DNA from 4 places in the Angustibacter sp. Root456 genome. Region 3 is predicted to be linked to each of the others. Evidence: predicted binding sites of a transcription regulator. Region 3 holds the regulator's gene; each other region holds the start of a gene.

Region 1 (7,473 bases), on a different contig from region 3:
GCAGCGTCTCCCGCGCGAGCGGTGAGTCGTCGCAGACCAGCACGGTCGCCATCCCCACGTCCTTCCCTGGTACCAGCCGGGTTCACCCGATCGGCGGCGACGTCCGCCGCGCTCGAGGTGTCCATCGGCACGCAGGCGCCCGGGCCTTAGCAGCTGGCTCGGGGCAGGGGCGCGGTCACAGGATGGAGGCGATGACCTCTTCGACCGTGTCGCTGAGCGACTCCACCCGGGTCACCGTGGCCGGGACGTTGCGGCCCCACCCGGGCCCTCCGACGAGCACGCGCGGCTTGGGCCGCACGCGGTCGACCTCGCCGAGCAGGTCCTGGTCGACCACCGGCATCGAGGCGTAGAGGACGACGACGGCCGGCCCGCTGCGCCGCACGGCCGACAGCAGGGCGGACGACGGTACGCGGTGGCCGAGCTGGCGGGCGAGCACGCCGCGCTCGGCGAGGGCGGCGGCGAGCGCGTGCAGCGGAAGGCTGTGCTGCTCCTCACCCACGCAGGCCAGGAGCACCTGCGCGGTGTTGCGGGGGCGCTCCAGGCTCTCGGTGGTGGCCCGCAGGACGCCCATGAGGCACTCGCTGAAGATGTGCTCGACCTCGATGCCGTCGCCGGTGGTGGCGAACCGCTCACCGAGGCCGATCAGCACGGGGGACGCGAGCGCCTCCCAGGTGCGGATCACGCCCTGCGTGCGCACCTGGCGCCGCAGCACCTCGCTGATGCCGTGGGCGTCCAGGGTCATGGAGGCGCGAGCGAGGCCGCGGACGGCGGGTGAGGCCTCGGGCAGGGGGACGACGCGTCCGCCACCGGCGCGGGCGGGGGTGTCGCCCAGCAGGTCGAGCAGGTTGTCGTCGACCTCGGCGGCCGCGCTCTCGTTCGACAGGGCGTACTGCGCCGCCTGCGCGGGCGACAGGCCCTCGTGGGTGAGCCGGCGCATGACCACGAGGCGCGCGAGGTCAGCGGCCGTGTAGCGACGGTGCGAGCCGGCGGTGTGGCTCGACGGACCGAGCCCGTAGCGGCGGGCCCACGTGCGCAGGGTGGCCGGTGCGACGCCGAGCCGGCGCGCGACAGCCGCCACGGTCAGGGTCGGGCCGTCCGCCGCCGACGCGGGCACCTCGGCTCGCTGCTGCTCACTCACGCCCATCACGCACGCCATCGCTCACGTGGTCATTGTGTGCGCACGGGGCCTCCCAGCGCTACCCGATCGCGCCAACTCGACCAATTCCTGACTCGATTCGTGCTCGCGGCCGAGGGGTCCGGCAACTTTCATGATCAAGGGACTTGAATCAAGGCTGGCGCGGTACTAAGTTCATCCATGAACCGCTTCACAGGTGGTTCAACAAGCGCTTCAGCATTCGTTTCACCGCTCGAGCAGTGGGCGGTCTGCGGCTGGCGATAATCCGCTTTCGACGGAGGAACGACATGGCAGAGATCTCCCGGCTCCCTGGCCCCATCGCCGACCTGTGGGAGTGGCAGTACGACGGCGCGTGCCGTCGGGTCGACCCGGCTGTCTTCTTCCACCCCGAGGGTGAGCGCGGCCCGGCCCGCCGTCGTCGCGACGAAGCGGCCAAGGCCGTGTGCGCGACCTGCCCGGTGATGGAGCAGTGCCGACAGCACGCCCTGAAGGTACGTGAGCCCTACGGCGTGTGGGGTGGCATGACCGAGGACGAGCGCGAGGCGTACTACGCCCAGCACAAGACGGCGCGCCGCCTGGCCTCGGCCGAGGTGGCGGTCTAGCCGCACTGCCAGCCGGCTCCGGACCAGCCCCGCCGACGCAGCAGCAGACGCAACCGCAGACGCAGCAGCAAACGCAGCAGCAGACGCAGCACAGCGGCCCGGCACCCCTCGAGGGGTGCCGGGCCGCTGTCGTGTGCCGGGGCGGTCAGTGCCCGTGGCCGTGGCCGTGGCCGTGGCCGCCGGCGGCCTCGGGGGCCTCCTCCTTCTTCTCGACCACCAGGGTGTCGGTGGTGAGCACCATGGAGGCGATCGACGCGGCGTTGCGCAGCGCCGAGCGGGTGACCTTGACCGGGTCGATGACGCCCTCGGCCAGCAGGTCGCCGTACACGCCGGTGGCGGCGTTCAGGCCGTGGCCCGCGGGGAGCTCGCGCACCTTCTCGACGACGACGTAGCCCTCGAGGCCGGCGTTCTCGGCGATCCAGCGCAGCGGCTCGGCCGTGGCCTTGCGGACGATGGCGACGCCGGTGGCCTGGTCGCCGGATCGGTCCAGCCCGCCGTCCAGCACGGTGGAGGCCTGGATCAGCGCGGAGCCACCGCCGCTGACGATGCCCTCCTCGATCGCGGCGCGCGTCGCGGAGACGGCGTCCTCGATGCGGTGCTTCTTCTCCTTGAGCTCGACCTCGGTGTGGGCGCCGACCTTGATGACGCACACGCCGCCCGAGAGCTTGGCGAGGCGCTCCTGGAGCTTCTCGCGGTCCCAGTCGCTGTCGGTGCGCTCGATCTCGGCGCGGATCTGGTTGATCCGGCCCTGCACCTGGTCGGCGTCGCCGGCACCCTCGACGATCGTGGTGTCGTCCTTGGTGACCACGACGCGGCGGGCGCGGCCGAGCTGCTCGAGGCCGACCTGGTCGAGCTTGAGGCCGAGCTCCTCGCTGATGACCTCGCCGCCGGTGAGCACGGCGATGTCGCCGAGCATGGCCTTGCGGCGGTCGCCGAAGCCGGGAGCCTTGACGGCCACGGCGTTGAACGTGCCGCGGATCTTGTTGACGACGATCGTCGACAGCGCCTCGCCCTCGACGTCCTCGGCCACGACGAACAGCGGCTTGCCGGTCTGGACGACCTTCTCGAGCAGCGGCAGGAGGTCCTGCACCGAGGAGATCTTGGCCTGGTGGATGAGGACGTAGGCGTCCTCGAGCACGGCCTCCATGCGCTCGGCGTCGGTGACGAAGTACGGCGACAGGTAGCCCTTGTCGAACTGCATGCCCTCGGTGAAGTCGAGCTCCATCGCGGTGGTCGAGGACTCCTCGACGGTGATGACGCCGTCCTTGCCGACCTTGTCGAAGGCCTCGGCGATGAGCTCGCCGATGCCGCGGTCCTGCGCCGAGATGGTGGCGACGTGGGCGATGTCGTCCTTGCCGTCGACGTCGCGCGCCGCCTTGAGCAGCGCCTCGCTGACCGCCTCGACGGCCGCGTCCATGCCGCGCTTGAGCTCGGCCGGGGCCGCACCCGCCGCGACGTTGCGCAGGCCCTCGTGCACCATCGCCTGGGCGAGCACCGTCGCGGTCGTCGTGCCGTCACCGGCGACGTCGTTGGTCTTGGTGGCGACCTCCTTGGCGAGCTGCGCGCCGAGGTTCTCGTAGGGGTCCTCGAGCTCCACCTCACGGGCGATGGTGACGCCGTCGTTGGTGATCGTCGGGGCGCCCCACGCCTTGCTGATGACGACGTTGCGGCCCTTCGGGCCGAGGGTCACCTTGACGGCGTTGGCGAGCGCGTCGACACCGCGCTCGAGCGACTTGCGGGCGGAGTCGTCGAACTCCAGGGTCTTGGCCATGTGAAGTCTGGTGCCTTTCGCAGGGGGGTGAAGAGCAACCGCCCCGGGGGCACCGGCGATCCGGGCCGCCGGGGCGGTTGCTGAGCGGGCTCGAGGCCCGCGGGGTTACTTCTCGACGACCGCGAGGACGTCGCGCGCCGAGAGGATGAGGAACTCCTCGCCGGCGTACTTGACCTCGGTGCCGCCGTACTTGCTGTAGATGACCTTGTCGCCGACCTTGACGTCGAGCGGCACGCGCTGGCCGTTGTCGTCGATGCGGCCCGGGCCGATGGCGAGGACCTCGCCCTCCTGGGGCTTCTCCTTCGCGGTGTCCGGGATAACCAGCCCGGAGGCCGTCGTCTGCTCGGCCTCGAGAGCCTTGACCACGATGCGGTCCTCGAGCGGCTTGATGCTGACCGACACTTGCTGACCTCCCCCTTCGGGAATGTCGCGGATGAACGATTGGCGGTGTGGGCCGTCGCACCGCCGTCGCGGGGGTCGGAGCGGGGCTCACGATCTGGCACACTCACGGGGAGAGTGCCAAGAAGAATCTATGCCGCGCGTTAGCACTCGGTCAACCTGAGTGCCAGATCGCGGCCGAGCAGATCCCGGAGGGTCGATGAGGCAGCGCGTCGAGGCCGAGCTCGTGGCCAACGTCATCAACGTGCTCGTCGCACCAGGTGACGAGGTGGCGGCCGGTGACATGGTGGTGCTGCTGGAGTCGATGAAGATGGAGATCCCGGTCGAGACCGAGTGGGCCGGCACCATCGCGGAGGTCGGCGTCGCCGAGGGTGACGTCGTCAACGAGGGCGACCTGATCGTCGTCGTCGACACCAAGTAGCCGGGGTCGTCCTGCTGCATGACTGACCTCACCGCGATGCGCTCGCTGCTCACGCCTGAGGGCTGGGCGCTGCTGGAGTCCTTGCCGCCGTACGACGAGCAGTCCGCGATCGCGCTCGGCGAGCGGCTGCGCAGCGAGGGCCACGACCCCGGCCTGGTCGCCGCGGCGCTGACCCAGTCGCGGCTGCGCGCCAAGGGCCACGACAAGCTCGGGCCGTTCGCCGACGCCATGCTGCTGACGCCCGACGGGCTCGAGCAGGCGACGCGGCTCGCGGTCGCCGCGCACCACGCGAGACGGTTCGTGGGCGCCGGGGTGCGCCGGGTGGCCGACCTCGGCTGCGGCCTCGGCTCGGACGCCATGGCCTTCGCCGCCCTCGGGCTGCCGGTGCTCGCGATCGACGCCGACGAGCTCACCGCGGCCTTCGCCACGGTCAACCTGCGGCACTGGGCCGACGTCGAGGTGCGCTGCCACGACGTCACGACCCTCGACCTGCCGGCGATGCTCGAGCCGGGTGACGGCGTGTGGCTCGACCCGGCCCGCCGGACGGCGGCACCTGGGCCGGGTGGGCGCTCGAAGCGCACCTTCGACCCCGAAGCCTTCTCACCGCCGTACTCGTTCGTGCTCGAGGTGGCCCAGTACTTTCCCGCCACCGGGGCCAAGCTCGCGCCGGGCATCGCGCACCGTCTGCTGCCCGACGGCGCCGAGGCGCAGTGGGTGTCGGTGGGCGGCGACGTCGTCGAGTGCGCGCTGTGGTGCGGGCCGCTCGCCCGCGAGGGCGTCGCGCGCAGCGCGCTGGTGCTCGACGGCGCCGGCGCGACCCACGAGGTGCTCGGTGACCCCGAGGCCGGCCGCCCGGCGTCCGGCGCCGTCGGGACCTACCTGCACGAGCCCGACGGCGCCGTGATCCGCGCCGGGCTGGTGGGCGAGGTCGCCGCACAGCTCGGCGCGCGGCTCATCGACCCCACGATCGCCTACCTCACCACCGACCAGCCGGCCGCGTCACCGCTCGTGCACTCGTACGCGGTCGAGGACGTCATGCCGTTCCACCTCAAGGCGCTGCGGGCGGCGCTGCGCGACCGCGGCGTCGGCACGCTGACCATCAAGAAGCGCGGGAGCGCCATCGACCCCGCCCAGCTGCGCCGCCAGCTGCGCCTGCACGGCGCCGGTGAAGCGACCATCGCGCTCACTCGCGTGGCCGGGCGGCCGCACGTGCTCTTCCTGCGCCCCCTGCCCTAGCCGGTGTACGACAGGACGCCGTAGCGCTCCCGGGTGCGCAGCGCCCACGCCGACACCGGGACGCTCAGCAGACCCGCGGCGAGGATCACGGCGCCGAGCACGATCCACCCCGGCGTCCCCCAGTTGATGCACAGCAGCGCGATCAGCGGCGGCCCGACGATGTTCGACAGCGAGAAGCTCATGCCGGCGAAGCCCTGGTACTGGCCCTGCCGGTCGCGCGGTGCGAGCCCCATCTGCAGGCCCCACTGGCCGCCCGAACCCACCATCTCGCCGACCACGTGGACGCCGGCCCCGGCGAGCACGAGCAGCACCGAGACCCAGACCGCCTGGCCGTCGGCGAAGGCGATGAGGGTGAAGCCCACGAGGATCCACGCCCCCGCGAAGGCGAGCGCCCGCGCGGACGTCGGCACCGACGTCGCGCCGCGCGACAGCCGCACCTGCAGCAGGGCGACCGAGACGGTGTTGACGAGCAGGACGACGGCGACGAGTGAGTTCGGCGCGCTGGTGTGGCCGGCGATCCACAGCGGGATCGCCAGCTCCATCACGAGGAAGTGGATCGCGAAGATCCCCGTCAGCAACGACACGACCACGAAGGGGACGTCGCGCAGCACCTGCAGGCGCGGGGCCCCCTGCGCGCGGGCTGGAGCGGGCTCGAGGTGCGGCAGGCGGCGCACGGCCACCGAGGTGGCGAGGAAGGTCACGGCGTCGAGCGCGAAGACGCCCAGGTAGGCCCAGGTCTGGTCGATCGCGAGGGCGAGGCCGCCGAGCAGCGCGCCGAACGAGATGCCGACGTTGGTGACGGCCCGCAGGTAGGCCTTGAACTCCACGCCGCGGCCGCCCTCGGCGATCCGGGCGATGAAGCCGTTGCGCACGGCGCCCGCGCCGCGGTCGAACACGGCCTGCACGCCCAGGACGAGGCAGAGCACCAGCAGGTTGTGGGTGACCAGCAGGCCGAGCGCGGTGACGCCGCTCGCCGCGGTCAGGGCGCTCAGCACCTCGCGCGGGCCACGCACGTCGCCGAGGTGACCCATCGGCACCTGCGCGAGCATGCCGCACAGCGCGGCCACCGACAGCGCGAGGCCCACCTGCGTCGCCGCGAGGCCGATCTTGTGCGTGAAGTAGAGCGCGAACGTCGTCATCATCGCGCCGTTGCCGGCGGTGTTGACGAGCGTCGCGCCCGCCAGGACGCGCAGGTTCGCATCGCGCGGGATGCCGCGGCGGGTGAGCCGCTCGGGCACCGCCGCCGGGACGGTCTCTGCCTCTTCGGCGGGCGGGGTGCTGGCGGACATGACGTCCAGGGTGGGCGAGGAGGTATCTCGACGTCAAACTATTTGCTGGCCACGCGCTCGGCCGGACGCCAGCTGGTTCAACGGGCGAGATGGCTGCACCCGGCGTAACTTTCCGACGTTCGCCAAACGTGGCAAAAGCGGCCGAGCGGAGCCCCCGGGCAGCGCATCTGGTCGACGACCGGCAAGGAGTCGCCATGAGTGACACGTTGGACACCAGATCCGACTCATCGGGGACGATCCGGAGCCTCATCCCCGCCCGCATCGACCGGCTGAACTGGGCGCCGTTCCACACCCGGATGGTGATCGCCCTGGGTACCGCCTGGGTGCTCGACGGCATCGAGATCACCATCGCCGGCGCGATCGGCCCGGTGCTGCAGGACAAGGACTCGCTGGGCATGACGGCCGCCCAGGTCGGGGCCATCGCGACGGTCTACCTGCTGGGTGAGGTGTTCGGCGCGCTTTTCTTCGGGCGGCTGTCGGACAAGCTGGGCCGCAAGAACCTCTTCGTCGTGACCCTCGGCGTGTACCTCGTGGGCAACGCGCTGACGGCGTTCACCTGGAGCGGTGACGGCCTGGGCCTGGTGTTCCTCTACGTCACGCGGTTCATCGCGGGCAGCGGC
Region 2 (7,473 bases), on a different contig from region 3:
GAGCAGGCCGCCCTGCTGCGCAGCGAGGCCGCCAAGCAGCGCCGCCACCGGCCGCTGCGCGACCTCGTCGACGGCTGCCCGGACGTCCTCGGCGCGGCCAAGCCGTGCTGGGCGCTGAGCCCGCTGGTGGTCTCCCAGGTGCTGCCGCCGGGGGAGCGGTTCGATGTCGTGGTCTTCGACGAGGCGTCCCAGGTGCCGCCCGCGCAGGCCGTGCCGGCGCTCAGCAGGGGGCGGCAGGTGGTGGTGGCCGGCGACGAGCGCCAGCTGCCGCCCACCTCCTTCTTCACCAGCGCGGTGCCGGACGACGGGCCGTCCGACGCCCAGTCCGACGCGCAGTCCGAGCCCTTCACCGACGGCTTCGAGTCGGTGCTCGACGCGCTGTCGGCGACCCTGCCCGTCGCTCAGCTGCGCTGGCACTACCGCTCCCGTGACGAGCGGCTGGTGGCCTTCGCCAACCGGCACGTCTACGACGACGGGCTCGTGACCTTCCCGGGCAGCGGCGACGGGCCGGTGCTCACGCTCGAGGAGGTCGACGGCCGAGGCGTGCTCGCCCCCGACTCCGAGGCCGTCGACAGCACCCAGGCCGAGGTCGACCGCGTCGTCGAGCTGGTGCTCGAGCACGCGCGCACGCGACCGGACGAGTCGCTCGGCGTCATCGCGCTCGGCCTGCGGCACGCTCACCGCGTCGACGACGCGCTGCGGCTGGCGCTCGCCGCCGAGCCCGCCCTGGCCGACTTCTTCGCCGACGACCGACCGGAACGGTTCTTCGTCAAGAACCTCGAGCGCGTGCAGGGCGACGAGCGCGACGCGATCATCCTCACCATCGGCTACGGGCGCACACCGCACGGCCGCGTGCTGCACCGCTTCGGCCCGCTCAACCAGGCCGGTGGCGAGCGCCGGCTCAACGTGGCCGTCACGCGCGCGCGGTCGCGGATGAGCGTGGTGTCGTCGTTCGGCGCGGCCGACCTCGACCCCGCCCGGCTGACGGCGGAAGGCGCCCGGCTGCTGCGCGCCTACCTGGCCTACGCGGCCTCGGGCGGCCAGGTGCTCGATGAGGCACCCACCGAGCGCACCCACGACGCCGGGCGCGTCGAGGTCGCGGACGACGCCCTGCTCGCCGACCTCGCGGCTCGCCTGCGCGCGCAGGACCTGCGCGTCGAGCCCGCGTACGGCGCGTCGTGGGCCACCATCGACCTGGCCGTCGGGCCGGCCGACGGGCCACTGGTCGTCGCCGTCGAGGCCGACGGTCCGGCGTACGCGAGGGTCGCGAACTCCCGCGAACGCGACCGCCTGCGCCCCGAGCAGCTCGAGCGACTGGGGTGGCGCCACCTTCGGGTGTGGTCGACCGACGTCTTCCGCGACCCCGCCCGCGAGGTCGCGCGCATCCGGGCCGCCGTGGAGCGGGCCGTGGCCGACCGGCGCACCGGGCGGGCCGCCGTCGATCTCGCCGCCCCGCAGGTGCGGTGGGACCTCGACAGCCACGACGCGCAGCTGGTGGGAGCGTTGGGGTCGGCGTCCGTGGGCGGCTCCGGGCGGGCGGGGGCGCGTCCGCGCGTTCCCGCCGGCCGCCCGATCGACGAGTACAGCGAGGCCGAGCTCGACGCGGTCGTGGCGTGGATCTGCTCCGACACCCTGCTGCGCACGCACGACGACGTGGCGGCCCTCACCCGCCAGCACCTCGGCCTCGCCCGACGCGGCAGCCGGATCGACGCCGCCATCGACGCCGCCATCGAGCGAGTGCAGGGAGCGGGAGCATGAGCGAGCGCCCGGCCGAGCAGCCGACCGGTGCCGAGCCCGGCGAGGGGCTCGAGCAGACGAAGGACGACACCGACGTCGGCTGGGGCGAGACGCCCGACGCCGAGGCCGCCCGCGACGAGCACGAGCGCTGGCTGCTGGAGCAGCGACCGCCCCACTGGGACTGACACCGCTGGGACTGACCCCGCTGGGACTGACGCCGCTGGGACGGACGCCGCTCCAGCCGCCGCGTCACAGGGTGCTGGGCGGGGTGCCGGTGCTGCTCGGCGGGGTGGCGCCGCCCTGGCGGGCCAGCAGGTCACGGATCTCGGTGAGCAGCAGGACGTCCTCGGCCGGGGCCTCGGGCTCGGGCTCGACGCCGGCCTTGCGGCGTGCTGCCAGCCTGTTCATCGGGACGACGAAGACGAAGTAGACGACGGCAGCCGTGATCAGGAAGACGATGATCGCGTTGATGAGCAACGAGACGTCGATGAACGTCGACTTCTCGAGCTTGCCGCCGCGAAGGGAGAAGCCCCAGCCCTGGCTCGTCGCCCCGGGGAAGGCCGCGATGATCGGCTGGATCACTGCCTTGCCGAAGGCCGCGATCACGGCCGCGAAGGCCGTGCCGATGACGACCGCGATCGCCAGGTCGACGACGTTGCCGCGGGTGATGAAGTCCTTGAAGCCCTTGAGCATGGCTGCGTCCGATCTGCTGGAGAGCTGAGCCGTACGGCCCCGACGCGCCGAACGTACCGCGCTCGAGCGCTCTCGGGCAGGAAGCGACGCAAGCTAGCGGAGCACCACCGACAGCGGTCCGGCCGCGGCCGACTGGGCCAGCGCCGCCGCCGTCGAGTCGTCGACCGCCAGCAGCACCAGGCCGCCGGACGACGCGTCGTCGGTGGCGAGCAGGTGGCCGGCGCCCGCTGCGTCGGGACGCGCCAGGACGGTGGCACCCCGGGCCACGGTGCGGGCCGACCTGGCTCCCTCGATCGCCACCAGGACGTCGACTCGGCTCCCAGGGTGCAGCAGGGCGGCCGCGGCGGCATCGGCCACGCGCACCGGCGCGGCCACGGCGCCGGGCGGCTGGCCGACCAGCAGACCACCACCGACCAGGCGGCTGGCGGCCAGCACCTCCCGGGCAGCGAGGGGAGCGGACACGACCCGGCCGACGACGTCATCGACTCGGGTCATCGCGGTCGCGGGCAGGTCGGCGCGGGGCCTCGGGGCGAGGCGGAGGTCGGCGCGTTGCAGCGCGGCTCCGGCCGGAACCTCCCGCGCGGCGACGACGACCGTGCGGCCGGGTTCGGGCTCGGGGGCCAGCACCTGCAACGCGCTCGCCGTCGCCGCGGCGGCCGCTCCGGCCGCCAGCCACCGGCGCAGCGCGGGCCGCCGCCGCGGCAGCGGTACCCATCCCCGCTCAGGATGCTGGCCGGTCAGTCGCTCACGCAGGCGTCGCAGGGTTCTCGTCACGGCAGCTCGAACGGCAGCCGCTGGCCGTCGAGCGCGTGCTGGCAGGCGCAGGTGTCGTCGTCCGGCAGCTGCCCGACGACCCCGGCGATCAACCCCTTGAGCCGCTCGACGTTGCGGCCGAACACCTCGAGCACCTCGTGGTGGGTCACGCCCTCACCCTCCTCGACGCCCGCGTCGAGGTCGGTCACGAGCGCCACCGAGGTGAAGCACATCGCCAGCTCGCGGGCGATCGACGCCTCGGGCATGCCGGTCATGCCCACGACCGTGCCCCCGGTGGCGGCGTGCCACTGCGACTCGGCGCGGCTGGAGAAGCGCGGGCCGTTGATCACCACCAGGGTGCCGCCGTCGACCACCTCCTCGCCCTCGCGCGCCGCGGTCGACAGCACGGCGGACCGGCCACGCGGGCAGTACGGGTCGGCCATCGAGACGTGCACCACCGGGCCCTCGCCGTCGTACACGGTGTGGGCTCGACCCCACGTGCGGTCGAGCACCTGATCAGGCAGCACGACCGTGCCCGGCCCGTAGTCGGCGCGCAACGACCCCACCGCGCACGGCGCGAGCACCTGCCGCACCCCCACCGCCCGCAGCGCCCACAGGTTGGCCCGGTAGTTCACGCGGTGCGGCTGGTAGCGGTGGTCGCGCCCGTGCCGGGGCACGAACGCCACCGGCCGGCCGCGCACCTCACCCACCGTGAGGGCGTCGCTCGGCGCACCGAACGGGGTGTCGACCCGCACCTCGCGGGCGTCGTCGAGGAAGGAGTAGAAGCCTGAACCGCCGATGACCCCGACGGGCGCGGTGCCGGACGCGTGATCGCTCATGCACCCAGCCTAGGGCGACGGCGACCCGCGACCCGGCGGCTCAGCGGCCGCCTGTGGACAACCGGCTCAGGCGGCCGACGTCGAGCCCGACGACCCGCTCGAGGAGCTGGCCGACGAGCCGCTGGAGGAGCTCGACGACCCGGACGACGAGCCGGACGACGAGCTCGCCGAGTCGCTCTTGGCCTTGCCGTCGCCCGACCCGCCCGCGGGCAGCGACGACGAGGTGGACGACGAGCGCGAGTCGGTGCGGTAGAAGCCCGACCCCTTGAAGACGACGCCGACCGAGCCGAACACCTTGCGCAGCCGGCCACCGCACTGCGGGCACACCGTGAGGGCGTCGTCGCTGAAGGCCTGCACGACCTCGAAAGCGTGGTCGCACTGGGTGCAGGCGTAGTCGTACGTCGGCATGAAGGCCCTCCGCAGGTCCGGGACCGGCTTGGCACTCCGGTCGTCCGAGTGCCAAGTGTACGACCCCGTCAAGTGCTGCGTCGACGCGACGGGCGCCGCCGTCAGGCGTAGTCCGCGAACAGTCGTCGCTCGGCGCCGTCGACCGTGACGAACCCGCCGTACGGCAGGATCCACTGCGGCCGGGTGTGGCCGAACGGCGGCCCCGCGACGACCACGGCGTCGCCGTTGTACGCGTTCACGATCTCCACCGCGGTGTCACGCTGCTCGGCGCGCCGGGCCCGCCGCTCGTCGTCCGACGGTCTCGTCGTGAAGTCGGACGTCGGGGGCCGCGCGACGACGACGGCGTCGACCGCCGACAGCAGGCCGCGCTCGCCGAGCGAACGCAGGATCCAGCCGAACTCGCGGGCGGGGATGAGCTCCTCCGACGTCTCGAGCAGCAGCACGCCGCCGTCGAGCACCGAGGGGTCGGTCGGGAACCGCCCCGCCGTGAGCAGCCACTGCAGCACCTCGATGCAGCCGCCCCAGGTGCGTCCGGTGACCGACCGCTCGGGACCGGCCCAGGCCCAGGGCTCGGTGGGCCCGCGCTCGCCGAACTCGCTCAGCGCTCGCGGGTCGTTCCAGTCGAGCCCGATGTCCTCGGACTCGCCCGGCTCGGTGACCTCCAGGCGCTCACCCGTCAGCAGGGCCGCGCGCAGCGACTGCTCGTGCACCGGATCGACGTGCGGGCCGGGGCCGAGCTGCACCTGGGTCGAGCCGCCGTAGAAGCCGGCCACGCCCTGGGTCCACAGCCAGCTCAGCAGGTTGGTGTTGTCGCTGTAGCCCAGGAAGGGCTTGGGGTCGTGGGCGACCAGCGAGGCATCGAGGTGCGGGACGACGGTGATCTGGTCGTCCCCACCGATGGTCGCGACGACCGCGCGGATGTCGGGGTCGCCGAACGCCGCGTTCAGGTCGTCGGCCCGATCGCGGGCCGTGGCCCCGAGCCGGCGGGTCGTCGGGTACTCGACCGGCACGAGGCCGGTGATCTCCTGCAGCCGCTCGAGCGCCTGCTCGTGCACCGCCGGAGCCACGGCCGGAGCAGCGAACGACGGCGACAGCACCGCCACCTTGTCGCCGGGGCTGGCCTTGCGAGGTGACACCAGTTCCATGGGTCGACCTTAGGCATCGCGGGCGTCCCGTGCTCGCGGCGTTTCGGAATGGCCGGACCCGTCCCGCTGTTGAGTCGCCGTGACCACGCAGCAGCCCACGGGCTACGAGCTCTTCCGCCTCGCCGAGCAGTACCTCGCCGACGGCCACCCGCGCCACGCCATCTCGACGCTGGAGCGCCTGGACGCCGTCGACCTCGCCGCGCCTGCTGCCCAGCGCCTGCTCGCCCTCGCCTACTACCGGTTCGCCGCCCTCGAGCGCGCCCGCGAGGTGGCCGAGCGGCTGGTGGCCGCCGACCCGTCGGACGCCGAGAGCGCCCACCTGCTCGGACGCACGCTCACCCGGCTCGGCCGACACGACGAGGCGCGCCGCTGGCTGCGGCTGGCCGCCGCGCTCGACCCGCGCGAGGAGCACGTCGCCCGCGCCGACGACGCCGTCCGGCTTTCCGCCTGACCTCTCCGCCTGACCTCGCCGCCCCCTCCTGCCCTCACTCCCGCCTAGGGTGCGGTCGCTCTGGCAGAGTGCGGCCATGGACGCTGACGTCGTCGTCGTCGGAGCCGGCCTCGCCGGCCTGGTCGCCACCGCCGAGCTGGTGGATGCCGGACGCCGCGTGGTGCTGGTCGACCAGGAGTCCGAGGCCAACCTCGGCGGCCAGGCGTTCTGGTCGTTCGGCGGCCTGTTCCTCGTCGACAGCCCCGAGCAGCGCCGGATGGGCGTCAAGGACTCCTTCGACCTCGCCTGGCAGGACTGGCTCGGCACCGCCGGCTTCGACCGCGAGCGCGAGGACCACTGGCCCCGCCGCTGGGCCCGCGCGTACGTCGAGTGGGCCGCGGGCGAGAAGCGCACCTGGCTGCGCGAGCAGGGGGTGCGGTTCTTCCCGGTGGTCGGCTGGGCCGAGCGCGGGGGCTACCTGGCCGACGGCCCGGGCAACTCAGTCCCGCGCTTCCACATCACCTGGGGCACGGGGCCGGGCGTCGTCGCGCCGTTCGAGCGGCGCGTCCGCGACGGCGTCGCCCGCGGGCTCGTGCGCCTCGCCCCGCGCCACCGCGTCGACGAGCTGGTGGTGACCGACGGCGCCGTGACGGGCGTCCGGGGGGCCGTGCTCGAGCCGAACGACCTGGCTCGGGGCGTGGCGTCGTCGCGCGTGGAGGTGGGGGCGTTCGAGCTGTCGGCGCAGGCCGTCGTGGTGACCAGCGGCGGCATCGGCGGCAACCACGACCTCGTGCGCGCGAGCTGGCCCGAGCGGCTCGGCGCCCCGCCGCGCGAGCTGCTCACCGGCGTCCCGGCGCACGTCGACGGCCGGATGATCGCCATCACCGAGGCCTCGGGCGCCTCGGTGGTCAACCGCGACCGCATGTGGCACTACACCGAGGGCATCGAGAACTACGACCCGATCTGGCCGGGGCACGGCATCCGCATCCTGCCGGGGCCGTCGTCGCTGTGGGTCGACGCGCTCGGCCGGCGGCTGCCCGCGCCGTACTTCCCCGGCTTCGACACCCTCGGCACGCTCGAGCACATCCTGCGCACCGGCCACGACCACACGTGGTTCGTGCTGACGCAGAAGATCATCGAGAAGGAGTTCGCGCTGTCGGGGTCGGAGCAGAACCCCGACCTCACCGGCAAAGACGTCCGGCAGGTGCTGTCGCGCGTGAAGCCGGGGGCGCCGGCGCCGGTCGAGGCCTTCAAGCGGCGGGGCGTCGACTTCGTCGTCCGCGAGACCCTGCGCGAGCTCGTCGACGGCATGAACGCGCTGGTGGGCGAGGCCTTGATCGACCACGACGAGCTGGAGGCCCAGGTCACGGCGCGCGACCGCGAGATCGAGAACCCCTTCGGCAAGGACGCCCAGGTCACCGCGATCCACGGCGCCCGGCGCTACCGCGGTGACAAGCTGATCCGGACG
Region 3 (7,473 bases):
ACCAGCCAGACCACCAGCGGGGCGAGGAAGCCTAGGACGATGCCGCCGAGGTGGGCGAGCATCGCCCACATGCGCTCGTCGCTGTCGCTCATGGGGGCGGCGGCGGTGGGCTGGCCGTACGCCGGCTGGCCCGGGTAGCCGCCCGGCGCGCCGGGGGCGGGCGGTGGCGGCGTCGGCGGCTGGCCGTAGGTCGGCGGCGCCGGCGGCGGCGTCGCGCCTGCGTCCGGCTCACCCTCACGCGAGGCGTTCGGGTCAGGCTGCTGGGTCACTGTTCCTCCCGGTGGTGGTCTCCCCTGTGCGCCCGACAGCGTAGGGGAGCAAGCACCTGCGGTCAGCCGTCTTCGGGATCTGCCGTCACGAAGTCGATCAGCTCCTCGACCCGGCCGAGCAGCGCCGGCTCGAGGTCGGCGTACGACCGCACGGTCGCGAGGATGCGCTTCCACCCCTGGGCGACGTCCACCTGGGTGGCGTGCGGCCAGCCGAGGTGGGCCAGCACGCCGCGCTTCCACTCGACGTCGCGGGGGATCGACGGCCACACGTCGAGCCCCAGCCGCTCCGGCCGCACCGACTGCCAGACGTCGACGAACGGGTGGCCGACGACGAGCAGGTGCGGTGCGAACCGGCGCTGCGCCACGGCCTCGGCCACCAGCCGCGACTCCTTCGAGCCGGGCACGAGGTGGTCGACCAGGACGCCGAGCCGGCGGCCCCGCTCGGGGGCGAAGTCGCGCACCGCCGCCGCGAGGTCGTCGACGCCGTCGAGCATCTCGACGACGACGCCCTCGACGCGCAGGTCGTCGCCCCAGACCTTCTCGACGAGCTCGGCGTCGTGGCGTCCCTCGACCCAGATGCGCGAGCCTCGAGCGAGCCGCGCCCGCGCGTTCTGCACGGCGGTGGAGCCGCTCGCGGTCCTGGTGGGCCGCTGCGCAGCGGCAGCAGCCGCCACCGGCCGGGTCAGCACCACCGGCCGCCCGTCGACGAGGAAGCCCGGGCCCAGGGGAAAGCCGCGCACGCGCCCGCGCCGGTCCTCCAGGTGCACGACGTGCACACCGCCCGCCTTCTCGGTGCGCACGACGGCCCCGCACCAGCCGGTCTCGACGTCCTCGACCACCAGACCGAGCTGCGCGGCGACCTCGGTGCTGCGCCCGCGCGCCGGCACCTTCCAGTCGCCCGCGAGCACGTCGTCGCCGTATCGATCCACGGCGGCGATGCTACGAGCCTGCCGCCCTACAGTGCCGCCATGACGCTGTCTCGGGCGTGGCACGGCGCTCTGGCGCTCGTCGCCACAGCGAACCTCCTGCTCCAGCTGGTGCTCACGGCGACGGCGAGCGACGACACTCTCGGCGTGCGTCTGGTGCGGCTGGTGAGCTTCTTCACCGTGCAGAGCAACGTGCTGGTCATCGTCGCGGCGGCGACCCTGGCCCTCGACCCGGTGCGCGATGGGCGGTGGTGGCGCGTGCTGCGCCTCGACGCGCTCGTGTGCATCACCGTCACCGGCGCGGTCTACCTGGTGGTGCTGCGCCCGCTCGTGGAGCACGACGGGTGGGCTTCGACGCTGACCGACTCGGTGTTCCACTACGTGGTGCCGGCGGCCACGCTGGTGGGCTGGCTGGCGTTCGGGCCCCGGCTGCGCATCGACGGGCGCGCCGTCGCGGCCTCGCTCGGCTTCCCTCTGCTCTGGCTCGCCTACACCCTGGCTCGCGGCGCCGTGGTGCACGAGTACCCGTACCCGTTCGTCGACGTCGATGAGCTGGGCTACGGCCAGGTGCTGCTCAACTGCGTCGGCGTGGCCGTCCTGTTCATCGCGCTCGCCCTGGGGGCGTGGGGCCTGGAGCGAGTGCTGCCGCGTCGGGCGGATGCGGCGTCCGCGGCGTCGGCGCCGTAGACTTGGCACTCAGAAGCAGGGAGTGCCAGCGCGGCGGAGGAGGTGCCGGATGAGCGACGAGCGTCGGCTCGCCGTCCTGCGGGCCATCGTCGAGGACTACGTGCAGACCCGTGAGCCCGTCGGCTCCAAGGCGCTCGTGGAGCGCCACCAGCTCGGCGTCTCGAGCGCCACGATCCGCAACGACATGGCGGCGCTGGAGGACGACGGCCTCATCGCCCAGCCGCACACCAGCGCCGGGCGCGTTCCCACCGACGCCGGGTACCGCCTCTTCGTCGACAAGCTCACCGAGGTCAAGCCGATGTCGGCGCCCGAGCGGCACGCGATCGCCGGGTTCCTGTCGGGGGCCGTCGACCTCGACGACGTCGTCGACCGCACCGTCCGGCTGCTGGCCTCGCTCACGCAGCAGGTCGCGGTGGTGCAGTACCCCTCGCTCACGCGCTCGACCGTGCGCCACATCGAGCTGGTGCCGCTGGGCGCCCAGCGCCTGCTGGTGGTGCTCATCGCGGGCACCGGCCGGGTCGAGCAGCGGGTCGTCGAGACGCCGACCGTCATCGACGACGCCGTGCTCGGCGAGATCCGCGCCCGGATCAACGCCGAGTCGGCCGGCCGGCTGCTCACCGAGGCTGCGACCCGGTTGCGCTCGCTCCCTGACAAGCTGTCGCCCGACGACCGCGAGCTCGCCCGCTCGGTGGTGGGCGTGCTGCAGGACGCGCTGGTCGAGGAGCGCGAGGAGCGCGTGGTGATGTCGGGCGCGGCCAACCTCACCCGCTTCGGTCAGGACTTCCCGGGCAGCATCGGCCCGGTGCTCGACGCCCTCGAGGAGCACGTCGTGCTGCTGCGGCTGTTCGGCGAGCTGTCGGGCGACCCCAGCGCGGTTGCCGTGCGCATCGGCCACGAGATCGACCACGAGGCGCTGCGCACCACCTCCGTCGTCACCAGCGGCTACGGCACCGGGCGCGACGTCGTCGCCGGGCTGGGCGTGCTCGGCCCGACGCGCATGGACTACCCCACGACCATGGCCACCGTGCGCGCGGTCGCGCGCTACGTCTCCCGGGTGCTCGACGGGTAGGCCGCACCCCGCGCACCCCGCACCACCGCCCGCCGTCGCGCCCGGCGCGACACCCACCGACCGCGTGAAGAGAAGGACCCTTGAGCGACCACTACGAGACCTTGGGCGTGGCCCGTGACGCTACGCCTGAGGAGATCAAGAAGGCCTACCGCCGCCTGGCCCGCCAGCTGCACCCCGACGTCAACTCCGGGCCCGAGGCCGAGGAGGAGTTCAAGAACGTCAGCGCCGCCTACGACGTGCTGAGCGACCCGGCCAAGCGGGCGGCGTACGACCGCGGCGGTGACCCCTTCGGCGCCGGGGCGGCCGGCTTCGGCCAGGGTTTCTCGTTCACCGACATCATGGACGCCTTCTTCGGCGGCGGCGCGACGGGCGAGCGCGGCCCGCGTTCGCGCCAGCGCCGCGGGCAGGACGCGCTGATTCGCGTGCAGGTCGACCTGCGGGACGCCGTGTTCGGCACCGAGAAGGAGATCTCGGTCGACACCGCCGTCGGCTGCCCGACGTGTCACGGCGACGGCGCGCAGCCCGGCACCGGCACCCGCACCTGCGACGTCTGCGGGGGTCGCGGCCAGGTGCAGCACGTGCAGCGCTCCTTCATGGGCAACGTGATGACCTCGCGCCCCTGCACCACCTGCCAGGGCTTCGGCACCGTGATCTCCAACCCCTGCATCCAGTGCTCCGGCGAGGGCCGGGTGCGCTCGCGGCGCAGCCTCACGATCCGCATCCCCGCGGGTGTCGACACCGGCACGCGCATCCAGCTCGCGGGCGAGGGCGAGGTCGGCGCGGGCAACGGCCCGGCCGGTGACCTGTACGTCGAGATCGCGGTGGCGAACCACGCGACCTTCGTGCGGCGCGGCGACGACCTGCACGCCACCGTGGCGCTGCCCATGACGGCGGCGGCCCTCGGCACGAGCATCACCCTGGAGACCCTCGACGGCGAGCAGACGCTCGACATCGAGCCCGGCACCCAGTCGGGGCAGGTGACGACCCTGCGCGGCTTCGGCGTCACGCACCTGCGCGGAGGTGGCCGCGGCGACCTCGTCGTCCACGTCGAGGTCAACACGCCCAGGAACCTCGACGACGAGCAGCGGGCGCTCCTGCAGCAGCTGGCGGTGCTGCGCGGCGAGGAGCGGCCCGAGGGGCGGCTGGCCACGCACGGCAGCGGCTTGTTCGGCCGGTTGCGGGACGCCCTCAGCGGGAAGTGACGGCGTGACGGCGCCGCTGTTCCTCGTCGACGAGGGCGCGCTCGACGGCATCGGTGCGGGTGCGACGTACGTGCTCGACGGCGCGGAGGGCCGCCATGCGGCCACGGTGCGCCGGATCGGTGTGGGGGAGCGGGTCGACCTCGCCGACGGCGGCGGCGCCGTCGCGCGCTGCACCGTGACGGCGGCCGAGCCCGCGCGGCTGGTGCTGCGGGTCGACGAGCGCGATGTCGAGCCCGAGCCCGAGCCTCGCTTCGTGCTCGTGCAGGCGCTGGCCAAGGGCGATCGCGACGACCTCGCGGTCGAGGGGGCCACCGAGCTCGGCGTCGACGAGGTGGTGCCGTGGCAGGCCCAGCGCAGCGTCGTGATCTGGCGCGGCGAGCGCGGTGAGAAGGCGCGCCGCAGGTGGCAAGGCACGGTGCGCGCCGCGGCCAAGCAGGCACGCCGCGCCCGCGTGCCGCAGGTCGGCGCGCTCGCCCACGCGGACGACCTCGTGCGGCGCGTGCAGCAGGCGGCGCTCGCGGTCGTGCTGCACGAGGACGCGCAGACGCCGCTCGCGGGCGTCGAGCTGCCGGCCGCCGGTGAGGTGCTGCTCGTGGTCGGCCCCGAGGGCGGGGTGAGCCCGCAGGAGCTGGCGCGGCTCGAGGAAGCCGGCGCCGTGGCGTGCCGGCTCGGGCCTCACGTGCTGCGCTCGTCGACCGCCGGGCCGGCGGCGCTCGCCGTCCTCAGCGCCGCCGCTCGCTGGGGCTGAGCCCTCCGCCGCTCAGCGGACGGCGTTCAGCAGTCGCCAGGTCTTGGGCCCCACCATGCCGAGGCCCTGCAGGCCGTGGCTGCGCTGGAACGCGCGGACGACGGCGAACGTGTCGTCCCCGAAGTCGCCGTCGACGTCGAGCGCCCGCCCGCCCAGCACCGCGTGGTGGTTCTCGGCGGCGAAGTTCAGCCGGGCCTGGATCCACTTCACGTGGCTGTGCTTCGGGCTGTTGCGGGCCACCGGCGACCCTGGGAACGGCCGGTCGAGGACGCCGATCGCGGTAGCGCCCACCTGCGTGACCACCGCGCCGACGAGCCCCGGCGCGAAGCCGAGGCCGCGGGCCACGACCGGCCAGCCGATGGTCGCGAACAGCCGGTGCGGCACCGGCTCGCGGCCCAGCGCGGCGCAGATGATGCCCGAGACGTAGCCGGAGCAGTCACCCCCGTGCCGGGACGTCGGCACGCTGGCCCAGACGTACGGCTGACCGACGCAGGCGTCGGCGTAGCCCTTGGCGCGCAGGGCCTGAGCGTCCGAGATCTGCAGGTGGAACCGGTGGCGGAACAGCGGGTGCGCCGCACCTCGCGCCACCGATCCGCGGATGCAGCCCACCGAGCCCTTCGACTCGTAGTTGACTCCGCCCAGCGTGCAGGCGGTGTGCCCGATGCCGGTGCGGCTCTCCGCCGGCAGCATCACGCCCACGAGCAGCAGCTTCGGCATCTCAGTTGCCCTCGGCATCGAGGGCTGGCGTCGCGGGATCGGCTTGGCTCGCCCTGATCGCCGCGACCTCCGCGTCGCTGAGGTCGGGGTCGTCCGGCGGGTCGTCACCGACGTCGACGTCTTCGCCGTCGAACAGCTCGCTGGGGCCGGTCTCGGTGTCCTTCATGGCGATCACCTCAGACCCATGGTGGCGTCGCGACGCCGGGCTGTCTGCGTTACGGCCCAACGATCTCAGCCGACGTCGCGACACTTCGGACGAACCGCTCAGCGGACGACGAAGGTGCGAGTGTCCTCTCGGTCGGGCCCGCTGCCCGAGGCCGGTGCCTCGTACGCCCGGAAGGTGTAGGTGCCCGGGGCCAGCGACCCGAGGGCCACCTGCCAGGTGCCCCGCTGCGGGCAGCCGCTGCTGGCGGTGGTGTGACCGGTCGACACCGTGACGTCGCCTCGCGTCAGCTCCCACGAGAGGGCGGCCTCGAAGACGCACGCCGATCCGTGCACGGTCACCGGTGAGCCGACGGCCTGACCCTCGTCGGGGACCTCGACCCAGACCGAGCCGAGGACCTCGTAGCTCGGGGTCGTCCGGTGCACGACGCCTCCCACCGGCTCGTGCCCGAAGAGCGTGCCGGGTGCGCCGTCGATGAGCACCCGGACACCGAGGTGGGCGTCCTGCGTGACGGCGCTCGCCGTCCACACCAGCTGCTGCACGGCGAGCCGCGCCTGCTCGGCGGTTCGTCCCCCGGCCTGTGCTTCGCCCGCCGGGACGTCGACGGTCACGACGTCGGCCGAGCGGGTGACCTTCAGCGGTTCGGTGCGAGGCAGCCACGGGGAGGTGAGGTCGGGGTCGCCCACCGCCTGGTTCATCGTCGCCTCGTCCAGAGCCAGCTGCAGCCGCGCCGCCGTCGTGTCGGCGAGGGTGCGGCGGTGGAACTCGCGGAACAGCGCCCACCGGTCGCCGTCGCGGCCGAGGTAGTAGACCGGAAGCACGGCCGTGGCCGGCTGGCCGTCCGCGGTGGTTGGTGCAGTCGTCGCGTTCGTGCTCGCCGGAGAGGACGCGGGAGTGCTGACCTGTGTCGTCCGCGACCCGCCGCTGGGCGTCACGTCGTCGCGGCCGGTGCCGAGCAGCTGGGAGCCGACGGCGGCCAGCGTCGCGACGGCGGCGACCGCGGCCACGGCAGCCGGCCACCTCGTGCGCCGGGCCGCACGCCGGCGGACGTCGTCCAGCCGGTCTCGAGGCTCGACGGACGCGGCGTCGTCGGCGAGGGCTCGCTGCAGCGCCGCGGCGGTCGGGTCGTCGTCCGGCGCCGGAAGTCCGCTCAGGCTGGTGGGATCGTGGTCGCGGCTCATGGCTGCGGCTCCTCGGGAGGCTGGGGGGCGTCGCCGGACGCACCCTGGACGGCCAGGGCCCGGCGCAGCGCCGCCAGGCCGCGGTGGGCGTGGCTCTTGACCGCACCCGGGCTGATCTGGAGGGTCCGCGCGATCTCCTGCTCGGACAGGTCGAGGTGGTAACGCAGGACGAGCACCTCGCGCTGGCGCTGGGGCAGTGCCAGCAACGTGGCGGTGACGGCGCGGTGCTCTGCACCCGCGACCACGAGGTCCTCGGCGCTCGGGTGCACCCACTCACCTCGCGGTGCCGGGTCGAGCCGCGTCGGCCCGCCGGACGCCGTCCACCGGTCGCGCACCGCGCGCCGGCGGTGCGCCGTGCGCGACCCGTTGACCACGCAGGTGCGCAGGTAGGCGAGTGCCTGGTCGGGCTGGTCGAGGCGCGCCCAGCGCCGGTGCATGCTGACGAACGCGTCCTGCGCGACGTCCTCGGCCACGGCCTGGTCGCGCACGAGCAGGAACGCCAGCCGCACGA
Region 4 (7,473 bases), on a different contig from region 3:
CGCCGGGATGGGCGCCGCGGTCGCCGCGCTGCTGGGCGGCGGGCCGCTGCTCATGAGCATCGCGGCCGCTACGACCGCCGCGATCGACCGCGTGCAGCGGGCACTCGAGCGGGTGGGCTTGCCCGCGTTCTTCACCCAGGCGGTCGGCGGGGCGATGCCGACCCTCGTGGCCGTCGGGCTGCTGTCTTTGGTTCCGCGCGGCGCCCTGCGCGACAGCCAGGTCTCGCCGTCGCTGGTCGTCGCCACCGGCATCGTCGTGCTGCTGGCCGGCCTGTCGGTGGTCGGCGCCGCCCAGGACGCCCTCGACGGCTTCTACGTCACCGCCGGCGCGCGCGGCCTGGAGGTGCTCGTGCTGACCCTGGGCATCGTCGCCGGCATCGTCACGGTGCTGTCGATGGCCCAGCACGTGGGGGTGCCTCTGCGCGTGGTCGCCAGCCAGTCGCTCGCGAGCGACCCCGTGGTGCAGGTGCTGGCCGCCGTCGGGGTCTCGGCCCTGTTCGCCGTGTCCGGCTACACCCGCGGCCGCGGTGTGGTCGTGGCGGCCGGAGCCGGCGGCCTGGGGTGGGCGGCCTTCGTCACCGCGACGACGGCGGGGGTCGGCCCGGCGGGGTCGTCGGCGTTCGCGGCGGCCGTCATCGGCCTGGTGGCTCAGGTGGTGGCCGAGCGCTGGCAGGTGCCCAGCCTGGTCATCACGACGGCCGGGATCGTGCCGCTGCTGCCCGGTCTCGCGGTCTACCGGGGGCTGTTCCAGCTCGTCGAGCAGGGCCCGACGCAGGCGCTCGGACCCGGCCTGAGCTCGCTCTTCGGGGCCGCTGCGACGGGCATCGGCCTGGCCGCCGGCGTCAGCCTCGGCGCGTTCGTCGGGCGCCGCCTGCGGCGCGAGCTCGACCAGTGGCACCGGCGGCTGCTGCGCCGTAGCGCCGGGTCGCTGCGCGACTGAGGCGCTCGCACCCCGGCACGCGAACGGGGCGGCCCTCCCGTAGGAGGACCGCCCCGCGCGGTGCTGCGTCGGCTTCTGGGATCAGAAGTCCATGCCGCCCATGCCGCCGTCGCCACCCGGCGCCGCCGGGGTCTTCTCCGGCTTGTCGGCGATGACGGCCTCGGTGGTGAGGAACAGCGCGGCGATCGATGCGGCGTTCTGCAGCGCCGACCGCGTGACCTTCACCGGGTCGTTGATGCCGGCCTTCAGCATGTCGACGTACTCGCCGGTGGCGGCGTTCAGGCCGTGGCCGGACTCCAGGCCGCGCACCTTCTCCGCCACGACGCCGCCCTCGAGGCCGGCGTTGATGGCGATCTGCTTCAGCGGGGCCTCGACCGCGACGCGCACGATGTTCGCGCCGGTGGCCTCATCACCCTCGAGCTCGAGCTTGTCGAACGCGGTCTTGCCCGCCTGGATGAGGGCGACGCCACCGCCGGCGACGATGCCCTCCTCGACGGCCGCCTTGGCGTTGCGCACGGCGTCCTCGATGCGGTGCTTGCGCTCCTTGAGCTCGACCTCGGTGGCCGCGCCCGCCTTGATGACGGCGACGCCGCCGGCGAGCTTGGCGAGGCGCTCCTGGAGCTTCTCGCGGTCGTAGTCGGAGTCCGACTTCTCGATCTCGGCGCGGATCTGGTTCACCCGGCCGGCGATCTGCTCGGCGTCACCAGCACCCTCGACGATGGTGGTCTCGTCCTTGGTGATGACGACCTTGCGCGCGCGGCCCAGCAGGTCGAGGTCGGTGGTCTCGAGCTTGAGGCCGACCTCCTCGCTGATGACCTGGCCACCGGTGAGGATCGCGATGTCCTGCAGCATGGCCTTGCGGCGGTCACCGAAGCCCGGCGCCTTGACGGCGACGGACTTGAAGGTGCCACGGATCTTGTTGACGATGAGCGTCGACAGGGCCTCGCCCTCGACGTCCTCGGCGATGATCACCAGCGGCTTGCCCGACTGCATGACCTTCTCCAGCAGCGGCAGGAGGTCCTTGACCGTCGAGATCTTGGAGTTGGCGATGAGGATGTAGGGGTCCTCGAGCTCGGTCTCCATGCGCTCGGTGTCGGTGACGAAGTACGCCGAGATGTAGCCCTTGTCGAAGCGCATGCCCTCGGTGAGCTCGAGCTCGAGCCCGAAGGTGTTGGACTCCTCGACGGTGATGACGCCTTCCTTGCCGACCTTGTCCATGGCCTCGGCGATGAGCTCGCCGATGGAGGCGTCGCCGGCGGAGATGCCGGCGGTCTGGGCGATCTGCTCCTTGGTCTCGACCTCACGGGCCGAGGCGAGCAGCTGCTCCGAGACGGCCTCGACGGCCTGCTCGATGCCCCGCTTGAGGGCCATCGGGTTGGCGCCGGCGGCCACGTTGCGCAGGCCCTCGCGGACCATCGCCTGGGCCAGCACGGTGGCGGTGGTGGTGCCGTCACCGGCGACGTCGTCGGTCTTCTTGGCGACCTCCTTGACCAGCTCGGCGCCGATCTTCTCGTAGGGGTCGTCGAGCTCGATCTCCTTGGCGATGCTCACACCGTCGTTGGTGATCGTGGGGGCGCCCCACTTCTTCTCCAGGACGACGTTGCGGCCCTTGGGACCGAGCGTGACGCGCACGGCGTCGGCGAGGGTGTTCATGCCCCGCTCGAGCCCGCGGCGGGCCTCCTCGTCGAAGGCGATGATCTTGGCCATGCTCTCGGGTTCCTCCCGTGATCGGGTGGTGGTGACCGCGTGGTGCCCGCGACGGACGAGCGGGGCCGGAGCGCTCTGGTCACGCACCGGCCGGCGCCCTCACCAGGCGGTCGACGTCTGTAGCACTCGGGGTTGCAGAGTGCTAGGTCAATGATTAGCACTCGGCCCCCTTGAGTGCAAATGGTTGGGCACAGGGTGCGCTGACGTGCATGATCACGGCATGGGTGCGGGGCTTCGCGGACGCGACCGGGTGCGCCAGGTGGTCAACGTGCTCACCCTGGCGACCCCCTTGGGGCTGCTCCTCGCGCGGCTGGGCCACGCGCGGCTGCACCCCGGACCACACGGCACGATCGTGGCCGCGGGGTATCGCTCGCGCTTCCCGGCGCCGCGCGCCCCGGCCCTGACGATCGGCGACGTGATCCTGCTGCGCCTGGACGACGCCGCGCTGGCGACCCGGCCCCAGCTGCTCGCTCACGAGGCGCGGCACAGCGTGCAGTGGGCCTGGCTGCTGGGCGTCGCCGGCTTCCCGCTGGCCTACGGGCTGGCCACGCTCTGGTCGCTGGCCACGGTGCGTGACACCGCCCTGGGGAACGTGTTCGAGCGGCGGGCCGGTCTCGTGGCCGGCGGCTACCTCGCACCCGAGCCCGACGGGCGCTAGGGCCGGAAGTCGCCGTCCAGCACCACCGTCACCCGGTTCGACCCGAAGTCGGCCGACTCGGTGACCGTGCCGAGTCCCAGATCGGCCGCCACGGCCTGGGCCGTGGCGCGCAGGGACGCGCTGCCGTAGAAGACCGTGGTGCCGCTCACGCCCCCGCGGTAGTTGCCGGTGCTGCGGATGGCCCAGCCGGCCGTCTTCAGCCGGGCTGCCCCCTTGCTCGCCAGGCCGCTGGTCGACGTGGAGTTCAGGACGGTGACGGGCAGGGTGCGGTCGGCAGTGGGCGCCGGGGTGGTCGGGGCGGGCGCCGCCGTCTTCGTGGTCGACCCCTTGGCGGTCTTGGCGGTCGACGGCGAGGAGCCGGCCTTGACGGTGCTGGACGCCGGCGCGTCCGAGCCGGTGAACCAGCCGCTCGCGAACCCCACGATGAGCAGGATCGCCACGGCGGCGACGAGCCACGGGATGGCCGACGTCGGGCCCTGGCTCGCCGGGCGGTGCGCGCCGCGGCGCTCGGGGAAGCCGGTGCTCATGCCGCGCACCCCCGGCAGCCGGCGCAGCCGGGCAGGGTCAGACCTGCAGGCCGAGTCGGCGCGCCGAACGCGCCCGCTGGCGCGAGGCGCGCATGCGACGCAGGCGCTTGACCAGCATCGGGTCGAACTCCAGGGCGTCCTGCCGGTCGATGAGGGCGTTGAGCACCTGGTAGTAGCGGGTGGCGGACATGTCGAACAGCTCGCGGATCGCCTGCTCCTTCGCGCCCGCGTACTTCCACCACTGCCGCTCGAAGGACAGGACCTCGCGGTCGCGCTCGGACAGCCCGCTGGCCACCGTGTCGGCGGTGCGGTCGGTCGTTGCGGCGTCCATGCTGACCCTCCTGCTCGGCGTGCGTTCCACGGTAGAGCGTAAACCACAGCGTTGTCATTCGCCGCACCCTCAGTCGATCGCGTGTCATGCCATCGTGTCGAGGATGGTCGAGATGTCACCCTCGGTGGTGTTGGGGTTGACGATGGCGAAGCGCGTGACGGTCTCCCCTTCGTGCGAGGTGGGGACGACGAACGCGAGGTTGGCGATGAGCAGGCGGTCGGACCACAGCTGGTACTGCTGCGGCGTCCAGCCCACGCGCCGGAACACCACGACGGAGGTGTCGGGCTCGCGCAGCAGCTCCAGGTAGTCGCGCCGCTCGATCTCGGCGGCGGCGAACCGCGTGACCTCGAGGGTGCGCTCGATGGCCTCGGTGTAGGCGTCGGTGCCGTGCGTGGCGAGGCTGAACCAGAACGGCAGCCCGCGGGCCCGGCGGGTGAGCCCCACCGAGTAGTCCGAGGGGTTGAACTCGGCCGCGTCGGTGAGCACGTCGAGGTAGCCGGCCTTCTGGGTGTGCGCGGCGCGGCCCTGCTGAGGGTCGCGGTAGATGAGCGCGCAGCAGTCGAAGGGCGCGAACAGCCACTTGTGCGGGTCGACGATGAACGAGTCACAGCGCTCGATGCCGGCGTAGCGGTGGCGGATGCTCGGTGCGGCCAGCCCGGCGCCGCCGTACGCACCGTCGACGTGGAACCACGCGCCCAGCTCGGCGCAGACGTCCGCGACGGAGTCGAGGGCGTCGACGATGCCGAAGTTCGTGGTGCCGGCCGTGGCCACGACGGCGAACAGCCCGTCGGCGCCGACGGTCTCCAGCGTGCGGCGCAGGTTCTCACCGGTGAGCCGCCCGTGCTCGTCGACCGGCACGCCGACGAAGTCGACGTCCATGACGTCGCACGCGCTCTTGATCGACGAGTGCGCCTGCGTGGTGCCGGCCACCTTCCAGCGGGCGGGCGGGTCGCCCGCACGGCTCACCTTGGCCGCGTGCCGCGCCGCGACGAGCGCCGAGAGGTTGCCGATGGTGCCGCCCGGCACGAAGACTCCCCCCGCCCCCTCGGGCAGCCCCACGAGGTCGCTGATCCACCGCAGGGCGGCGTTCTCGGCGTGCACGGCACCGGCACCCTCGAGCCACGAGCCGCCGTAGATGGACGACGCGCCCACCACGAGGTCGAACAGCGTGCTGGCCTCGGTGGGCGCGCACGGGATGAACGACAGGTAGCGCGGGTGGTCGGTGGAGATGCAGGCGGGGGCGAGCACCTCGGTGAACAGCTCGAGGGCCGTCTGGCCCCCGAGGCCACCGGCGGTGATGGTGCGGCCCGCGGCCTCGTCGAGCTCGGCGGCCGAGCGGGGCCCGTCGAGCGGCACCGGGTGCATCCGCGAGCGCTTGAGCGTGTAGTCGAGGACGGCCTGGCTCAGGGCCTCGACGTCGGAGTCGAATCGGTGCACGTGCGTGAGTGTAAGCAGCGCGCGGGCGGCTGCGAGATTCCGCTGCCGCCCGCGCGAAGGTCAGCCCAGGTCAGCCCAGGTCAGCCCAGGTCAGCCCAGGTCAGCCCAGGTCAGCCCAGGTCAGCCCGAATCAGCGGGGCAGCGCCAGGTGCTGGCCCACGAAGATGCGGTCGGGGTTGGAGCCCACGAGGCGCTTGTTCTTCAGGTACAGCGCGCGCCAGCCGCCGCGCACGTGCTGCTGAGCGGCGATCTTGCTCAGCGTGTCGCCCGAGCGCACGAGGTACTGGCCGCGCACCGCTCGGGTCGTCGCGACCTTCTTGGCGGCGCGGTGGGTGCGCGTGCGGTGCGTGACCTTGGCGGCGGCCTTCTTCTTCACCGTCTTCTTCACCGTGTGCTTGATCGCGGTGCGGCTGGTCGAGCGGCTCACGCGCGGCGCGCCGGCGGCGTCGGCGCGGCTCAGGCCGAGCTTGCGCGAGCACGACGGCCACGCACCCCAGCCCTGGGCGTCGAGCACGCGCTCGGCGATGACGATCTGCTCCGCGCGCGACGCGTGGTTGGCGGTGGAGGCGTAGGCGCCGCCACCGAACGCGCGCCAGGTGCTGGAGGAGAACTGCAGGCCGCCGTAGTAGCCGTTGCCGGTGTTGATGGCCCAGTTCCCGCTGCTCTCGCACTGGGCGAGGCGGTCCCACGTGGAGCCGCTGGCCGCGTGGGCCGGGCTGGCGAGGGCGAGGGGTGCGGCGACGACGGCGCCGGCCGTGGTGACGCCGGCGACGAGACGCGCGGAGCGGTTCGCAGCCGCGGGGGCGCGGTGACGAGGGGAGTACGAAGACATGGGTGACCTCTCACGGTGAGCGCCTTCGAGGTGAGCTGTCGGGTTCGGGTTCGTGAGTACCCGGCCAGTCGCGCTGGCTTCACCCCAAGACCACCGAAGCGGTCACGTACGTTGGGTCCCCCGCCTCCACCCACGGCGTGTATCTAGGAGCCGCGACCCGCTGGGTGGAGCTCGGCGCTGCGGGCGCGGTACGTCAGGACGACTCCACGACGGTACGTGAGGCCTCCGAAGATCACAACATGGTTACGTCACTTGGAGCATTGGCATGATCGCTAAGAGTGATCATCTTCTGCCGGTGGATCCCCCTCGATACAGTGCGCCGGTGCCGAGCCGACCCCTCAGCGACCTGGTGGAGCCCGGCTGGGCCCGCGCGCTCGAGGCGGTGGAGCCGCAGATCCGCGCGATGGGCGACTTCCTGCGGGCGGAGGCGGCCGCGGGGCACGGCTACCTGCCCGCCGGCGAGCACGTGCTGCGCGCCTTCCGCCAGCCCTTCGACGCCGTACGCGTGCTCGTCGTCGGCCAGGACCCCTATCCCACGCCCGGCCACCCGGTGGGCCTGTCGTTCTCGGTGGCACCCGGAGTGCGCCCGCTCCCGCGCAGCCTGCAGAACGTCTTCCGCGAGCTCGTCGAGGACGTCGGCTGCCCGCCGCCCGCCGACGGCGACCTGTCGCCGTGGTGCGATCAGGGCGTGCTGCTGCTCAACCGGGTGCTCACCGTCCGCCCCGGCGCGTCCGCGAGCCACCGGGGCAAGGGCTGGGAGGCGGTGACCGAGCAGGCGATCCGGGCGCTCGTGGCGCGTGGCGGCCCGCTCGTCGCCGTGCTGTGGGGACGCGACGCCCAGACCCTGCGGCCCCTGCTCGGCGACGTGCCGCGGGTCGAGAGCGCGCACCCGAGCCCGCTGTCGGCGTCGAGCGGCTTCTTCGGCTCGCGGCCGTTCAGCCGGGCCAACGCGCTGCTGGTGCAGCAGGGCGGTGCCCCCGTCGACTGGTCGCTGGGCTGAGCCGTGGCCGCCCGCGAGGTGCACCTGCTGCTGGTCGATGC

Evidence for each region. Region 3 encodes HrcA, which represses chaperone genes, less so after heat shock. Its sites were predicted from a motif close to GNTNGCACTCGGNNNNNCCGAGTGCNANC; they were not measured.
Region 1: the regulator HrcA is predicted to act here: its motif matches at 4,050-4,078, upstream of groES (co-chaperone GroES).
Region 2: the regulator HrcA is predicted to act here: its motif matches at 4,458-4,486, upstream of ASD06_RS14315 (FmdB family zinc ribbon protein).
Region 4: the regulator HrcA is predicted to act here: its motif matches at 2,801-2,829, upstream of groL (chaperonin GroEL).

What each region holds. Positions count from the first base shown of each region.
Region 1 covers NZ_LMER01000015.1:81,942-89,414, forward strand. The annotation lists gene ASD06_RS08020 (response regulator transcription factor) at 1-52, opposite strand, end outside; gene ASD06_RS08025 (MerR family transcriptional regulator) at 176-1,138, opposite strand; gene ASD06_RS08030 (WhiB family transcriptional regulator) at 1,423-1,737, shown strand; gene groL (chaperonin GroEL) at 1,883-3,508, opposite strand; gene groES (co-chaperone GroES) at 3,614-3,910, opposite strand; gene ASD06_RS08045 (biotin/lipoyl-binding carrier protein) at 4,107-4,328, shown strand; gene ASD06_RS08050 (hypothetical protein) at 4,347-5,564, shown strand; gene ASD06_RS08055 (MFS transporter) at 5,561-6,853, opposite strand; gene ASD06_RS08060 (MFS transporter) at 7,048-7,473, shown strand, end outside.
Region 2 covers NZ_LMER01000019.1:194,448-201,920, forward strand. The annotation lists gene ASD06_RS14295 (AAA domain-containing protein) at 1-1,758, shown strand, start outside; gene ASD06_RS18960 (hypothetical protein) at 1,755-1,922, shown strand; gene mscL (large conductance mechanosensitive channel protein MscL) at 1,987-2,430, opposite strand; gene cpaB (Flp pilus assembly protein CpaB) at 2,524-3,204, opposite strand; gene ASD06_RS14310 (S-methyl-5'-thioadenosine phosphorylase) at 3,201-4,022, opposite strand; gene ASD06_RS14315 (FmdB family zinc ribbon protein) at 4,089-4,430, opposite strand; gene ASD06_RS14320 (S66 peptidase family protein) at 4,532-5,575, opposite strand; gene ASD06_RS14325 (tetratricopeptide repeat protein) at 5,655-6,026, shown strand; gene ASD06_RS14330 (FAD-binding dehydrogenase) at 6,103-7,473, shown strand, end outside.
Region 3 covers NZ_LMER01000003.1:81,528-89,000, forward strand. The annotation lists gene ASD06_RS04245 (DUF4870 domain-containing protein) at 1-269, opposite strand, end outside; gene ASD06_RS04250 (DUF3097 domain-containing protein) at 332-1,207, opposite strand; gene ASD06_RS04255 (Pr6Pr family membrane protein) at 1,238-1,882, shown strand; gene hrcA (heat-inducible transcriptional repressor HrcA) at 1,932-2,951, shown strand; gene dnaJ (molecular chaperone DnaJ) at 3,032-4,153, shown strand; gene ASD06_RS04270 (16S rRNA (uracil(1498)-N(3))-methyltransferase) at 4,158-4,901, shown strand; gene ASD06_RS04275 (peptidoglycan-binding protein) at 4,914-5,618, opposite strand; gene ASD06_RS18745 (hypothetical protein) at 5,620-5,784, opposite strand; gene ASD06_RS04280 (Gmad2 immunoglobulin-like domain-containing protein) at 5,883-6,962, opposite strand; gene ASD06_RS04285 (RNA polymerase sigma factor) at 6,959-7,473, opposite strand, start outside.
Region 4 covers NZ_LMER01000013.1:33,498-40,970, forward strand. The annotation lists gene ASD06_RS05060 (threonine/serine exporter ThrE family protein) at 1-940, shown strand, start outside; gene groL (chaperonin GroEL) at 1,022-2,647, opposite strand; gene ASD06_RS05070 (hypothetical protein) at 2,868-3,305, shown strand; gene ASD06_RS05075 (LytR C-terminal domain-containing protein) at 3,302-3,832, opposite strand; gene ASD06_RS05080 (DUF3263 domain-containing protein) at 3,870-4,163, opposite strand; gene ASD06_RS05085 (pyridoxal-dependent decarboxylase) at 4,248-5,600, opposite strand; gene ASD06_RS19820 (transglycosylase family protein) at 5,731-6,432, opposite strand; cyclic di-AMP (ydaO/yuaA leader) riboswitch at 6,437-6,580, opposite strand; gene ASD06_RS05095 (uracil-DNA glycosylase) at 6,755-7,432, shown strand; gene ASD06_RS05100 (phosphotransferase family protein) at 7,436-7,473, shown strand, end outside.